DNA from 2 places in the Brevibacillus sp. IT-7CA2 genome. Region 1 is predicted to be linked to the other one. Evidence: riboswitches for the same ligand, from Rfam matches in the RefSeq annotation. Region 1 holds a riboswitch; the other holds the start of a gene.

Evidence for each region. A riboswitch is a leader RNA that binds a small molecule or an ion and turns the genes downstream of it on or off. The one in region 1 is predicted to bind S-adenosylmethionine.
Region 2: linked by a shared signal. The riboswitch ahead of mtnK (S-methyl-5-thioribose kinase) and the one ahead of ACM6JA_RS30385 (MetQ/NlpA family ABC transporter substrate-binding protein) in region 1 are both predicted to bind S-adenosylmethionine.

What each region holds. Positions count from the first base shown of each region.
Region 1 covers NZ_CATKQT010000055.1:81,641-90,698, reverse strand. The annotation lists gene ACM6JA_RS30415 (ABC transporter ATP-binding protein) at 1-947, opposite strand, end outside; gene ACM6JA_RS30410 (ABC transporter permease) at 963-1,751, opposite strand; gene ACM6JA_RS30405 (ABC transporter permease) at 1,757-2,578, opposite strand; gene ACM6JA_RS30400 (nucleoside hydrolase) at 2,605-3,534, opposite strand; gene ACM6JA_RS30395 (ABC transporter substrate-binding protein) at 3,723-4,796, opposite strand; gene ACM6JA_RS30390 (hypothetical protein) at 4,994-5,350, opposite strand; SAM riboswitch class I at 5,571-5,673, shown strand; gene ACM6JA_RS30385 (MetQ/NlpA family ABC transporter substrate-binding protein) at 5,775-6,605, shown strand; gene ACM6JA_RS30380 (methionine ABC transporter ATP-binding protein) at 6,648-7,685, shown strand; gene ACM6JA_RS30375 (methionine ABC transporter permease) at 7,685-8,347, shown strand; gene ACM6JA_RS30370 (hypothetical protein) at 8,497-8,931, shown strand; gene ACM6JA_RS30365 (YxcD family protein) at 8,919-9,058, shown strand, end outside.
Region 2 covers NZ_CATKQT010000044.1:459,993-467,024, forward strand. The annotation lists gene ACM6JA_RS21865 (sigma-70 family RNA polymerase sigma factor) at 55-543, shown strand; gene ACM6JA_RS21870 (anti-sigma factor) at 530-1,708, shown strand; SAM riboswitch class I at 1,805-1,949, shown strand; gene mtnK (S-methyl-5-thioribose kinase) at 2,085-3,314, shown strand; gene mtnA (S-methyl-5-thioribose-1-phosphate isomerase) at 3,311-4,351, shown strand; gene ACM6JA_RS21885 (GNAT family N-acetyltransferase) at 4,450-5,022, shown strand; gene ACM6JA_RS21890 (ABC transporter ATP-binding protein) at 5,161-6,903, shown strand; gene ACM6JA_RS21895 (ABC transporter ATP-binding protein) at 6,923-7,032, shown strand, end outside.

The DNA of each region.
Region 1 (9,058 bases):
ACATATTGATAGCTGCGTCCCAAAAACGTGCTTACCTTTACCGTCCCGCGCAGACGGTTCATTCCCGACTCGGTGCTCTCTTCTGTCGTCACGAGGAGGTCATCTGGTCGCATTGCGCATTTTTTGCCGGATGGATTCGCCGTGCCCGGATTTTTGGACGCGGTAAAATGGTGGTCACCGACACGCAGGCCAATTTCTCCGTTCTGCTCGGTGCGCTCTGCAAAGTCGATGAAGTTGGTAAAACCGATAAAGCTAGCGATAAACTCCGTCTTCGGATATTTGAAAATCGTGGCTGGATCGTCGAGCTGCTCGATCACACCCTTGTTCATGATCGCCACCTGATCCGAGATGGAGAAGCACTCCTCCTGGTCATGCGATACGTACACAGTCGTAATTCCCAGCTCCTGCTGAATGCGACGGATTTCTACGCGCATGTTGATCCGCAGGTTGGCATCGAGGTTACTGAGCGGCTCATCGAACAGCAGCAGGTCAGGCTGAATCACCAGTGCCCGAGCAATCGCCACGCGCTGTCTTTGACCACCGGACAACTCCTTCGGGAAACGCTTTTCATAGCCGCCGAGACTCACGACTTCGAGAATTTGCTGCACCCGGGTCTTTACCTCTGTTTCATTGACCTTGCGCAGGCGCAAACCGAATGCCACGTTATCGAAAACAGAAAGGTGTGGAAACAGCGCATAGCTCTGAAACACAAACCCGAAGTTGCGCTTGTTGACCGGAACGCGCGTATAATCTTTTCCGTCAAACATGAAACGGCCATCTTTTGCTTCCAGAAAACCTGCAATCAGTCGGAGTGTCGTCGTCTTTCCGCAACCGCTCGGACCGAGCAAAGAGATGAGCTGTCCTTTTTCGATATTGAGATTGAAGTTTTGCAAAATATATTGATTGTCATAGGCAACCGATACGTTTTCCAGCGTGAGCAATGCCATGAGTTGATGCCTCCGTTATCGTTTTGTAAAGTAGGAAAGCCCCATCAGACGTTCAATGATGAACATGAGAATAGCCGTAAGAATCATGAGCAGCACGGAAATCGCGGCGATCGTTGGATCGAAGTTGTTTTCTACGTACGTCAGCATCTGGATCGGCAGCGTGCTTACCCCTGGTCCTGTCATGAAAACAGAGATATCTACGTTGTTGAACGACTCCAGAAAAGCGATCAGAATCGCAGCAATAATCCCGGAGCGAATATTCGGCAAGACGACTTTGAAAAAGGTTTCGAGACGACCTGCCCCAAGGCTTAAAGCTGCTTCTTCAATGGCGAAGTCAAAGTTGGACAAGGAAGATGCAATGACGCGAATGATAAACGGAAGCATCAGCACCGTATGACCGACGAGAAGTCCCGCATAAATCGGCAAATTGTACACGACAATGACGTATTTCAGCATGGCAAAGCCCATCACGATACCCGGAATCAGGACAGGTGAGATGAAAATGCCATTCAAAATGCCCTTGCCACGAAAATCAAAGCGACTGAGCGCATAGGCTGCTGGAATCCCCAACAAGAGCGCCAAGAGATTCCCCAGCAAGGAAACGAACATCGACGTCTTGAATGTAGTCATGAACATTTCTACATTGAAAATGTTTTCGTACCACCGCCAGGAAAAGCCCTCCGGCGGAAACTTCAAGACGCTCCCCGGCTCAAACGACGTAAAAGAAATGATAATGAGCGGCCCTAGCAAAAACAGAAAGACGAGAGAGGTAAACAGGGCCAACCCGCGATTTTTCTCCTGCATAGCTTCTACCCCTTCGGATTTAATTTCGTCGCCAGCTTGTTCATGAAATAGATGACGACAAATGTAATGACAATCATGATCGTGGCAATGACGGATGCCAAATGCCAGTCATTGAGCGTAATCGCATTTTGATACAGGAACGTGGAGATGACCCGCTGTTTTCCACCTAGCAGGGCAGGCGTGGTGTAGGCGGTCAAGCTTCCGACAAACACTAGAATGCTACCAATGATGAGTCCGGGTACACTAAGTGGCACAATGACCTTCCAGAAGGCAGTCAACTTGGAAGCACCCAAACTTTCCGCCGCCTTCAGCAAATCTGGATCGATGTTTTCCATCACCCCTACCAGCGTAATAATGATCAGCGGCAGGAACAGATGAATCAAACCAATCATCATCGCAGTCGGCGTATATAATATTTCCAACGGCTTATCGATGAGCCCGATTGCAAGCAGCGAGCTGTTCAATAAGCCCTTTTTTCCGAGAATAATCATCCAAGAGAACGACCGCACGACAGAGCTAGTCAGCAAAGGAAAAATCGCCAATGCCAGCAAGATACCCTTTTTGCGTGGGCCCAGCTTGGAAATGTAGTACGCGGCAGGAAAACCAATCAGAACACACGCAATCGTCGTGACCAGACTGACCTGTAGCGTTGTCAGCATAATTTTCAGGAAGTACGCGTCGGTAAGAAATTGCAGATAGCCTTGAATCGTAAAGCTACCATCTTGATAAAGGGTGGATGCAATCGTCATCACGATTGGAATGACCATGAACAGCGTCAAAAACAGCACACCCGGCAACAGCAATAAATAAAGACCCGTTTTTCTCATCTGATTAACTCCTGTTCACGGTATCGTCAGGCTTTCAATGCGCCGATAAAACGCGCAAAGAACGCATCTGCATCTACGTCCAGACAGACGTTTATGTTCGGTTCTTTTTTCAGGCGGTTTTGAAAGTCGCAAACCGTTTGCCCATCACACAGCTCACTTCTCGTTTCGATATCTACATACAGCTTCTGCGTCTTCACCAGCTTGGGATCGAGTGCGACTGCGACAGCCAATGGATCATGCATGGCGCACGCATAGACGCCATTTCGCCCGAAATAGCGATGGAGGTAATCAGACGTACTCTGTCTTACGTACTCGCCCATCGGTGTATCTCCTAGCTCGCGAATATGTTCCTCGTTCAGCAGCACTCTTCGCGTCACATCCAGTCCAACCAGCGTCAATTGTGGGAATCCGGCATGAAACACAACCTTCGCTGCCTCTGGATCGACGTACATGTTATACTCCGCAACCGGCGTCACATTGCCATGCTCGCGGACCACTCCACCCATGAAAATGACTTCCTTGACGTGCTGGACAAGCTCTGGGCATTTTTTGACTGCCAGTGCCAAATTGGTCAGCGGCCCCGTCATGATCAGTGTAATCTCTCCGGAATGCGCGAGTACGTTTTCCACGATGAAATCAGGAGCAAAGCCAGCAGTCGGTTCCTTGTAAATCGGAACTCCGGCAAGGGCACCTCCCAAGCCATCTTCACCATGTACAGCGTGCTCGAAAAACAACGGCCGCAGCAGAGGTTCAGATGCTCCACAGACAACAGGGATTTGCTCGCCGACTTGTAAGAAATCGAGAATTTTGCATGTGTTTTCTGTGGCTTTTCGTAGCGACACGTTGCCATTCACCGTAGTGATGCCAACCAGATCAAATTGCCCGCTCTTCACAGCGAGAATAATGCCAAGTGCATCATCAATGCCCGTATCCACGTCAAGAATGATCTTTTGCACGAGTGGTCCTCCTCACGTTCATTCCTAATAAGAAAACTTCTATCGAAGCCTATTCAACGTGGAGCGACCGCGTTTTAGCGGAATGTTTTCATGCGCTCCGGAATTTATTTTATAAATTCCTATACGTTGAAAAACGAGGGTATATCCGAAATTGTCTATACCCTCGCCCTTTGTTTTTCTATCGTTCGTTATTGCGTGATTTCACGATTCCAACGGTCAATCCATGCTTTGGAGTGCTCGTTAACGAATTTCATGTCCAGCATACGCAGCTTGCTTACGGTTTCTTCCCCGTACGTTACGCCTTTTGCTTCTTCTTCTGTCAGTTGAACAGACTTGTTTACAGGGGAATCGATTTTTGCTTTTGCTGTTTTTTCCTGAACTTCCTTGCTCAGCTGGTAGTTGATGAATTCTTCAGCCAGTGCTTTGTTTTTCGAGCCTTTTACGATGTTAACCGTATTCATGACCGCATATCCGCCGCTTGCAGGTTGTACGAAAACAGCTTCTGGAACAGCGGCTTTGATGTCTTTGAAGTACATTTCCATGATCGGTCCTACGCCGATTTCTTCTTGACCAAACATGTTCACGTATTCGGAAGTCTTATCGTAGAACTTCACTACACTTTGGTTGACTTCTTTCATTTTCGCGAAGGCTTGATCCTCGTTAAATTCCTTGCTGCCCGCGACCGCAGAAGCACTGTCGAGAACCATCGGGCCAGTTGTGGACGTAATGCTTGGCAGTGTCAGCTTGCCCGTCAGCTCTGGGTTCCACAGGTCTTTCCAATCCTTGATCTCTGTTTTCACGAGCTTTGGATTGTAGGCAATCCCGAATTGACCAATCGTGTAAGCTGGACCGTACTCCTCGCCCAGTGGTGCTTTGGCGATGTCGTAGATTTGATCCATGTTCGGGATGCGGCTGCGGTCGATTTTTTCAAATGCGCCACTCTCAATCCCTTGCTGTGCATAGTAGTCAGAGAGGTAGATCAAGTCTACATCGGAGCTTCCTTGGCGAATTTTGTTCAGACGCTCTGCGTTGTTCCCGATTTCCAGGACAATTTTCACGTTATGTTCTTTTTCAAACGGCTCATATACTTCTTTGCGGAAAAAGTCTTCGGAAAAGCCCCATGTGGAGATGACCAGCTTTTGTGGCTCACCCTTGGCTTCGCCGCCAGCTCCTCCCGCTTGTGGTTGATCATTGCTGCCACAGCCAGCGAGAGCCAGTGACATCATAGAAAAAGACAGGATTCCAGCAAGTAATTTTTTCATCGTAATTCTCCTCCAGTTGGGTTCATTTGATGACAAAATATGGTGATACAATAAAAAGAAAAGTACCCTTGATTAGAACGTATCATTCTAAACAAGAGCACTTTTCTTCGTAAACAAAGAGAAGTGACACCCGTTTTTACGCAAAGTCTACGGTCTCCCCTTAAGATAGATCAAAAGAGAAAATCCGAACGATTGCGTCAGGTATTCAGTTCTGATTCAGCTAAAATAACATTTGTGATCGCCCACTGTGTAGGCGCATCATAGTCCCGCAGCACGGCTTCCAACGGCAACCCCATCTCTTCTTCCAATCGCTCTCGCAGTCTCTTCTTATAAAGAAGGGACATCCGAAAATCGACTTCGAGCTTGAGGGCCGGTGCTTCTCCTTCCAACGCTTGTGAGCGCGGAGAGCGGCGATGCTTGGCTTGGAACGTAATCATCTGATTTTCAATCGTGACTCGGAGCAGAGTCGTTCCAAATCCGAACAACTCTTTTGCTATCTCATTATAGATGGCAGACAGCTTTTTTCTGGTTTCATTGGAGTCCACTAGAGTCATGTCATCACCTGCGATAGCTGGTATCGGGTTCATTCGCTCTCATTATACAAATGATTTTCCGATTCTTCAATAGAATATTCGTATTTAGATCAATTTCACATTTTTCCACCAAGTCATTCGTTTGCAAAAACAGTTGACACCTAAAAAATCAGTCGTTATAATCCAACTATCCAAATAAGAATTAACAACAATGTTTGGAATGATAATTTCATAGCACATTCTCTTATGAAGAGAGGTTGAGGGACTGGCCCTACGACACCTCGGCAACCTATCGCAAACGATACGGTGCCAAATCCAGCGGAATTTATTCCGACAGATAAGAGAGGTATTGTTGCAGTGTGGATACATACTCGCAGTTTTCGCCTCTTCTGTCGGAAGAGGCTTTTTCTATTCCATCTTACATCCAGAGAAAAGGGGTATTTTCATGAAAAAGACTGGTCTACTGCTCACTGCACTACTGCTCGCTGCATCGCTCGTAACGGCTTGCGGCGGTAAACAAGAAGCTGCACCTGCTAACGGCGGCACTGCTGCTGAACAAACCTCACTCAAGGTAGGCGTCACTGGCGGCCCGCACGAAGAGATTCTCAACAAAGTAAAAGAAGTCGCAAAAGGCAAAGGGCTCGACGTCGAAGTCGTCGTTTTCAACGATTACGTACAGCCGAACCAAGCTCTCGATAAAGGAAATCTCGATGTAAACAGCTTCCAAACCATCCCGTTCTTGGCGAAGTTCAATCAAGATCACAAAACAAAGATCGTCGAGGTCGGAAAAACCGTGACGTACCCGATGGGTCTGTACTCCACCAAGCATAAAAAAGTCGAGGACATCCCTGCTGGCGGCGTTGTCGGCATTCAAAACGACCCGACCAACCGAGCACGTGCCCTGCTGCTCTATCAGGCAGCTGGTTTGATTAAGCTCAAAGATGGCGTGGGTGACAACGCAACACCACTGGACATCGTAGAAAATCCAAAAAATTTGCAATTCAAAGAGCTGGAGGCTGCTTTCCTGGCACGCTCGCTGAAGAACGTAGAAGTCGCTTCGATTAATACGAACTTCGCAATGGAAGCTGGCTACTCCCCGCAAAAAGATGCAATCTTCGCTGAGACGGCTGACTCTCCCTATGTAAACATTTTGGCAGTCAACGAAACCAACAAAAACAACCCTGCTGTCAAAAAGCTGGTGGACATCTACCGCTCGGAAGAAGTAAAAAAATTCATCGACGAACGTTTTGAAGGAGCTGTACTGCCGTCCTGGTAAGATCGACGCCAGGAACATCAAGAACAACAAGGAGAACTCGTTATGATACAGCTAACCGATATTCATAAGTCGTATCAAGTAGGAAACAAGCAGGTAGAAGCATTGAAGGGCGTATCCCTGCAGGTGGAAAAAGGGCAAATCTACGGGGTTATCGGCTTTAGCGGAGCGGGGAAAAGTACCCTGCTCCGTACCATCAACCTGTTGGAGAAGCCGACTAGCGGTTCTGTGATCGTCAATGGCCAGAACATGCTGACCCTCAAGGAAAAAGAACTGCGGCAAGCTCGCAAAAAGATCGGGATTATTTTTCAACACTTCAACCTGCTCTCTTCCTATAATGTCTTTGACAATGTCGCGGAAATCTTGCGGATGAATCGCGTCCCCAAAGATGTCATTAAGCGCAAGGTAGAAGACCTTCTCGGCTTGGTTGGCTTGTCTGATAAAGCAAACGCTTATCCTTCTCAGCTATCCGGTGGACAAAAGCAACGGGTGGGCATCGCTCGTGCGCTTGCGACTGATCCGGAAATCCTGCTCTGTGACGAAGCGACTTCCGCTCTCGACCCGCAGACGACCGAATCGATTCTGGAGCTGTTGCTCGACATCAATCGAAAGTTTAACCTGACCATCGTGCTGATTACGCATGAAATGCAGGTCATCAAAAAAATCTGCGACCAGGTAGCCATCATGGAAAATGGCGTCGTCATCGAGCAAGGCTCTGTTCTGGATGTTTTCAGCAATCCGCAAGAGCAAACGACCCGTAATTTTATCAAAACGGTTTTCGACGATCAGGTACCACAGGAGATTTTGTCCAAGATAAAAGAAACCGGACCCGTTTCCAAAATTGTTCGCGTTGCCTTTCGCGGTGATGCCGCTCTCGATCCTGTTCTCGGTACCTTGTCCGCACGTTTTCCGATCAGTACGAATCTGTTGTACGGCTCGATTACAACCATTAAGGGAACGGCGCTTGGCATTTTGCTTTTGCACATTTCTGGTGAAGATCAGGCCATTCAGGATGGCATTCGCTACTTGCGCGAATCCGTCTACCGCGTAGATATTGTGTCACCAGAGGAGGTGCGGAGCTAATGGAGCGTCTGATTGAAATGATTCCGGTATTCGGGCAATCTCTGCAAGAGACTGTCATCATGGTTGGAATTTCGTTGTTCATTGCGACGTTGATCGGGATTCCGCTCGGGATTTTATTGGTCATCACACAGGCGAATCACCTTTTCCCGAACAGAATCATCTATCACACCCTGAATACGATCATCAACATTGTGCGTTCGTTGCCTTTTATTATCCTGATGGTTGCGATCATTCCTTTTACGGAGTTGATCGTGGGTACTTCGATTGGGATTGAAGGAGCAATTGTGCCGCTCATCGTCTATACCTCGCCTTACATCTCACGCCTGATGGAAACGGCCCTGCATGACGTAGATCGTGGCGTTATCGAAGCGTATCAGGCGATGGGCGCATCCCGGACGCAGATTATTTTTCGAATCATGCTGCGCGAAGCACGGCCTGGCATCGTCCTATGCCTGACAATCGCAACCATCGGTTTGATTGGGGCTACTGCTATGGCTGGGGCAGTCGGTGCCGGCGGACTCGGCGATCTCGCCTTGCGCTACGGCTACCAGCAATGGGACATCGAAGTCATGATCATTACCGTCATTATCCTCGTCGTCTTGGTCCAGCTCATTCAATCGTTGGGTAACTGGGCAGCCCGAAAACTGAAAAAGAGTGCGTAAATCGAAGAACCCCTGACGAGATCGCTTGTCAGGGGCTTTTTTGTAGGTATTTAGACCGATCGTCACTGAAAGTTCGTTGGAATTCCGCTCGATATTCATGTAAACTTATATATACAAGTCATTTAAATGAGAGGGGCTACTCAAATAACATGAAAAAACTCATCATGATGTTGGTTGCCGTAATGCTCGTACTCGCTCCAGCCGGAGGATTCATTGATCATGCCGACGCGAAAGGCTATAAGTCCGGGAAAAAATCTTTCAATTCTAATACGGCTCCTACGAACACGCAAACGCCTAACAAAGCAGATACGAATGTAAATGCTTCAACAAATAAAGGTACAACAACAACTCCTGCTGCTACAGCAAGCAAAAGCGGCGGATTCATGAAAGGTCTCATGATTGGTGGTCTGGCCGGTTTGCTGTTCGGATCCCTGTTCGGTGACATGGGTATCCTGGGCTCCATCCTTGGCTTCATGATCAACCTGATGGCGATCCTCGCTGTGATTATCCTGATCCGCAAAGTGATCGTCTACTTCAAAAACAAGCGTGAGAAAGAACAGGAACTGAACGCATGGAAAAGATAACATTTTCCGAACAAGATATCATTAATGCGATCTGTATTCACGCAGCTTACAAAAAACAATTGCAGCCACAAGACATCTCCGTCGAGCTGATGTGGGACGAAGAATATGGCTTCTCTGCTGAAGTACA
Region 2 (7,032 bases), on a different contig from region 1:
TCGTGGTAAGGGATGAAGGGGTGTGAACGGCTTGGGAAAGTAGGTCTGGAGGATGTGTACCAGCTGCATGTAAACGATATTTACCGCTATCTTTTCCGGCTGACACGAGATGAGAGGCTGGCAGAGGATCTGACACAGGAAACCTTTTGTCGCGCCTTCACTTCCTTGGACGACTACCGTGGGGAAAAAGTACGGCCCTGGCTGTTCAAGGTGGCCTATCACGCTTTCGTGGACGGTTATCGCAAGAAGACGAAACAACAGTTTGCGTTTGTGGCAGCCCTGCCAGAACGACGTGATCATTCGGCGGTTGATCCGGCAGAGCATGTCGTGAACAAGGAGCTGTGGGAAGCGGCCCATGACTATTTGGAGAGACTTCCGGAAAAGCAAAGACAGGTCATTTTGTTGTCTGCCATGCAGTTTTCCTACGCGGAAATGGCAGAGGTACTCGGGACCGAGCTGGCAGATGTCAAACGTTCCTTGTTTCGGGGACGACAAAAGATGCGGCAGTTGTGGAGGGAGGAAAGCTGGGATGAACAAGGATGAGAATAATCGCGAGCAAAGGCTGCTTGCTTATTTGCGGGGGGAAATGGCGGTAGAAGATTCGAAACAATTCGAAGAGGAAATAGCCGCTGACGAGGAATACGCACAGCGGTTGGAGAGGCTTTTGCTGGGGGAAGAAACGGGAGAGGATAACGCGAAAACAAAACAGCCTGAAACGCTGTCGGCTGAAAAACAGCGCGCCATTGTTCGCCGGGGGAAATGGAAAAATCGGTTGTCCAACGCTGGATTCACCATAGGGCTTCCCTTTTTGGCCGGAGTTGTATTGCTGATTCTGAATGGCTGGGTTGGGTCACTGATGCATGAAGATCTGTTCCGCGTTGCGAAGTCGATGGTCAATTTTACGCAGCCAGGTGTCAGTGTAGGCGGGAGTGGCTCGCAGGTGGGATTGCTATACGGCAATATCAGCATGGAGTTGCGTGAGAGGGTTGGAGCGGAAGAAAAGAACGCTGGCCGCTTTGAAAGCACAAATGTGCTGTGGAACGTAAACGCTGGGCCGAAATGGCCGAATGGGGTCAGGGAACAGAAGCTGTATTTCCGTTATCCAACAGAGGGGGCAATGGAGAATACGGACTTTCGCACTTCACCTGCCTGGACAACGATGGAGAAGCTGCCCGAGGGAACGGTTTCGCAGCTTGCGATTTCCTTCGATCACTTCCTGACGTACGAGGAGTACTATGAACTGGTTTCCCGCCATGTTGCCTCTTCGGGACAAGATACGGTTTGGTTTGCAGTAGACACAGGGGTCGAGACCAAAGAGAGTGAAGAGGGACAGTTGATGGTAGGTCCCGGAAAAGTATGGGGTTTTGCAGAAAGGGAGCTGAATTATGGTGGACCTATTCTTGTAAACGGGGAAGGGGATAGGCGGATGGCGACTTATCTGAACGAAATGAAGTACTTGTCCGAGCAAGAAGGTTTGACTCGCGATATCGGCAGATTCTTGTTATTTCGTAGCGATCCGCAAATTACAGAACGATACAACTACATGCAGCAAAACGGAGTTCGTATCTACGGCGCTGTCCTAACCGGACCTACGAAAGAACTGTTAAAGCTCAAGGCCGAAAAGTCGATAACAGCAGCGCTTCTAGGCAAGGTAGACTGGTGGAATTGGGAGCAGCCTGCGGCATCGGGAGCACATTATACTTACTAGTAACAAGGTGCGAATTTTTGCACAAAAGGGTGTTGACATCGTGGAAGCGTTGGTTGTATGATTCAAACTAAATCAAAAACCGAATACGTTTTGGATACCTTATCCAGAGAAGGTGGAGGGACTGGCCCGATGATACCCGGCAACCGACATGACGCCATTCAGACGCGAGTAGCGAATGATTGACAGGCGACATGCACGGTGCTAATTCCTGCAGAAACAAAAGTAGTCTGGAAGATAAGGGGGACATCAACACGGTTCTTACACGTGACGACAGCGACCTCTTTTCTTCGGGAAAAGAGGTCTTTTTTTTGCTCCAGGTACTCAAACAAAACAAGTAGAGATAGAGGAAAAATACGCAGAGGGGAGTTTTGGAATCATGGCATATCGCGCATTGACTGAACAGGAAGCAGTGGAGTACGTAAAAGGAATACCGGGTCTTTTTAGTGAAGGAGCAGAGCTGACCAGCCGCGAAATCGGGGATGGCAACCTTAATCTGGTTTTTGACATTCAGGAGCCAGCATCCGGTAAGAGCGTCATTGTCAAGCAAGCACTGCCTTTTGCCCGTGTCGTGGGAGAATCTTGGCCGCTTACAATTGATCGGGCTCGCATCGAGAGCGAGGCACTCCGCCTTCAGCACAAATACGTTCCAGACTTAGTGCCGCAGGTGTATCATTTCGACGGGGAGCTTGCGTTGACTGTCATGGAAAACGTCGGGGACCACATCATCATTCGCAAAGGTCTGATCGAAGGAAAGCGGTACCCGCTATTCGCGAAGCAAATTGGTCGTTTTCTCGCGCAAACCTTGTTCTTCACATCCGATCTGGGCGCGCATCCGTACGATAAAAAAGCGCTAGTCGGAACATTCATAAATCCAGAATTATGCAAAATCACAGAAGACCTCGTCTTTACCGATCCATATGAAAATGCGCCTACCAACGACTTCAACCCGTTGATTCGCCGGGAAGTCGAGGCGATCTGGAACAACAGGCCGCTGAAGCTGGAAATCGCCAAGCTGAAATACGATTTCCTTACGCGCTCGGAAGCGCTGCTGCATGGTGACCTGCATACTGGAAGTATTTTCATCACGGAAAACAGCTTGAAAGCAATCGATCCAGAGTTCGCTTTCTACGGCCCAATCGGTTTTGACATCGGGGCGGTCATTGCCAATCTATTGCTCAACTACGCAGGACAGCACGGTTTGCAAAAAGATCAAGGAGAACGGGAAGCGTACCGCGAATACTTACTGGAAACGGTCGAGGATGTCTGGAATGAATTCGTTTCGCAATTCGTTCAGCTCTGGCACAAGCACGCCAAAGAGCGCAGCGCCCATGTCGAAGGACTGTGGCAAAGCTACGTGAAGCGCGTGATTCAGGATACAGCAGGCTATGCCGGATGCAAAATCTTGCGCCGTGTCATCGGCTTGGCAGGCGTAGCGGACCTGAATGCCATTGAAGACGACCAGACTCGCGCAGAAGCAGAGCGTCTGGCTCTCTCGATTGGAGAAGCGCTGATTCTCGGTCGCGGCGGCATAGACGAATCGACAGATATCACGGACATCGTACGCACTGTGACCGAACGTTACTATCAGGAGGCTACAACAGTATGACAACCAGCACTCAATTGGCACCTGTTAAATGGGAGAATGATGCATTGGTCTTGCTTGACCAGACGCGTCTGCCCGTAGAAACGATCTATTTGAACTTGACTACCTCCGAGCAAGTATGGGGTTCTATCCGTCGCTTGGAAGTGCGTGGCGCACCGGCGATTGGCATGGCAGCAGCTTACGGGCTCTACCTAGGTATTCGTGGCAGTGAAGCGAGTAACTACGACGAGTTTTGGCAGGAACTGAACCAGCAGGCAGATTACCTGGGCTCTTCCCGTCCGACAGCCGTGAATCTGTTCTGGGCGTTGGATCGCATCAAAGCTCGTGTTGAAAAAGAAAGCGGAGCTTCGATTGCCGAGTTGAAGGCGGCAGTGCTCGATGAAGCACTGGCGATTCAAAAGGAAGACGCTGAGGTATGCCGGACCATCGGAGAGCATTTGCTCACTCTGTTGCATGACGGTATGGGAATTCTCACGCACTGTAATCCAGGGGCATTGGCTACAGCAGCGTACGGTACGGCTACCGCTCCATTTTATTTGGCAAAGGAACGCGGTTGGAATCTGAAGGTGTACGCAGACGAAACCCGTCCTGTCCTGCAAGGCGCTCGTCTTACTGCATTCGAATTGCAGCAAGCAGGGATTGATGTGACGCTGATCTGCGACAACATGGCGGCGATGGTTATGTCGCAAGGGAAAGTAGAGGCTGTCATCGTGGGTACAGACCGCGTAGCAGCGAATGGCGATGTCGCCAACAAAATCGGTACGTATGGGGTAGCGGTATTGGCAAAAGCTCACGGCATTCCTTTTTACGTGGCAGCTCCCTTGTCCTCTGTCGATCTGGAGACACCGACAGGCGCAGATATTCCGATTGAAGAGCGTCCAGCCGAGGAAATTACCCATGGCTTGGGCAAACAGGTAGCTCCAGACGATATCAAGGTGTACAATCCTGCGTTCGATGTAACGCCGGCGAAGTACATTACAGCGATCGTCACGGAGACAGGCATTTTCAAGCCGGAAGAGATCGGCAATAGCAAAAAATAAAAGAATGGTTTATAAGCGTTCGCCCTGTTGTTGCTGGCGGACGCTTTTTGCTCATTTTGGCGTTTTCCAGTAAAATATCCAAAAAAGGGGAGATACGTATGCAACCGATTCAACGGATAGCAATCAATGAAGATACGTACTTGAAACAATTAGAATTAGCCGATGCTGAGGAGTTATTTTTGCTTACGGATTCGAACCGGGAGAATCTTATGGAATGGCTGCCGTGGCTGAATTATACGAAGAAGGAAGAGGATTCGCGCCAATTCATCCAAGCGACGATCCATCAGTACAATGATAATCGCGGCATCAACTACGGTATTTGGTACCAAGGACGTCTGGCTGGTACAGTCGGCGTACATACGGTGGATTGGATCAACAAAAAGACGTCCATTGGCTATTGGCTGGGTGCGCAATTTCAGGGTAAGGGCCTAATGACGGAAGCAGTGGCGACCTACTTGGACGTATTGATCTTCGGGTCATGGGATTTGGAAAAAGTAACGATTCAGGCTGCTACGGAAAACTACAAGAGCAGATCGATTCCGGAACGATTAGGGTTTCAACTGGAGGGGATACTACGCCGGAATGAATTCCTTTACGATCATTACGTGGATCATGCCACTTACAGCTTGCTAAAAGAGGAATGGCTTGACTGGAAAACCGATAAAAAATAGTAGATTGAACTGTATGCTTCGATTGACAATGAAAATTCTGTAAATTACGATGGTGAAGACAGATCAAGAGGGCTGCGTGTGATTCGCAAGCCCTTTTTTAGTCGTGCTGTTAGGTTTAAATAAATAGAGGTGATTTACATGCAGACACTTCGGCAATTATCTTGGTTTTTTCGTGCCTATTGGAAACGGTACGTCATTGGAATCTCTGTGCTGTTTATCATCGATGTCCTCATGCTTTGGCCGCCGAAATTAATTGGGGACACGGTGGATTCGATTCGTAACAGTTCCCTGACGGACGCTGACTTGACGCAAACAGTGGTCATCTTGCTCGTTTTGGGTATTAGCTTGTATGGATTGAGGTTTCTCTGGCGGTACTTGTTAAATGGGGGAGCCTTGATACTGGAGAGGACGTTGCGTGAGCGACTGTTTGCCCATTTGACTAGAATGACCCCGTCGTTTTTTCATCGCAAACGCAGTGGGGATCTGATGGCCGTCGCTACCAACGACATTCCTGCTATTGAACAAACTGCTAGTACAGGGGTGCTTACGCTTGTCGATGCGCTGTTCATGACCTTGTTAACGCTGGGCGTCATGGTGACCGCGATTGATTGGAAGCTGACGCTGGCTGCGCTGATCCCGATGCCGTTTTTGGCTTGGTCAACGGCGTACTATGGAAAGTTGCTGCATGAGCGTTTTTACTTGGCGCAGGAAGCCTTTGGAGAGATGAATGATCATGTCCAACAATCTGTGTCAGGCGTTCGGGTATTGAGAGCATTTGTTCAGGAAAAGGCCGATATCGAGGCATATCGCCAAGTCAGTGAAAAAACGTTGGAGAGAAATGTGAGCGTTTCGCGGATAGACGCCCTGTTCGAGCCGACGATCGCGATTATTATTGGCTTCAGCTTTTTGATCGGGCTCGGCTATGGGACGTATTTGGTGTTCACTAGCGCTATCTCCTTAGGGGATTTGGTTGCGTTCAATTTATACTTGGGACTTTTAATTTGGCCGATGTTCGCCTTTGGTTGGCTGGTCAATGTATTGCAACGCGGTGGTGCTTCTCACAAGCGTTTTACAGAGCTAATGGTGGAGCAGCCAGATGTGACGGAGGCAGCGGATCCGGTCACGAGCCAAATCGCCAATACCGTAGAAGCACGCCATTTTTCCTTTGCGTATCCGGGCACTGACAAGCCGGCACTCACCGATATCTCGTTTCGTTTGGGTGAAGGAGAGACGCTTGGGATTGTCGGAAGGACGGGAAGCGGCAAGTCGACGTTGTGCCGTGCTTTATTGCATCAATATCAGATGAAGGAACAAGTCCTCTTTATCGGGGGCATCCCGATCGAAGGACTTGCTTTCGATGCGCTACGGGAAAAAATCGGCTATGTGCCTCAGGAGCATTTGCTGTTCTCACGGACGATTGCAGAAAATGTTACATTCGGGAAACCACAAGCGACGACCGAGGACGTGATGCATGCGTTGGAGCTTGCGGAGATGAAGAGAGATCTGGAGCAATTCAGAGATGGATTGCAAACCATGGTTGGAGAGAAGGGCGTCACCCTCTCGGGGGGACAAAAACAGCGCATTTCCATTGCACGCGCACTTTTGATGGATGCGGGTATCCTGATTCTCGACGATTCTTTATCGGCTGTGGACGCGCGGACAGAGGAGAGCATCCTTCGTCATCTGAGGCAGGAGCGCGCGGATAAAACGACGATTATTACCGCTCATCGTCTGTCTGCCGTCCAGCATGCACAACTGATTCTCGTGCTGGATGAAGGGCAGATCGTCGAGCGGGGGACACATGACGAGCTGATGCAACACAACGGCTGGTATGCAGAGCAGTACCGTCGTCAGCAAATGGAACAGGATGTGGCTGGTTGAGAGAGGGGGAAAGCGTTTCATGAGCAAAGAAAATGTATGGGGGCGTTTGACCGAGTACGCCAGACCATTTCAGAAGCAAATATTAGGCGCGCTGTTCCTGCTCTTGCTGGGGACGAGTGCAGAGTTGGC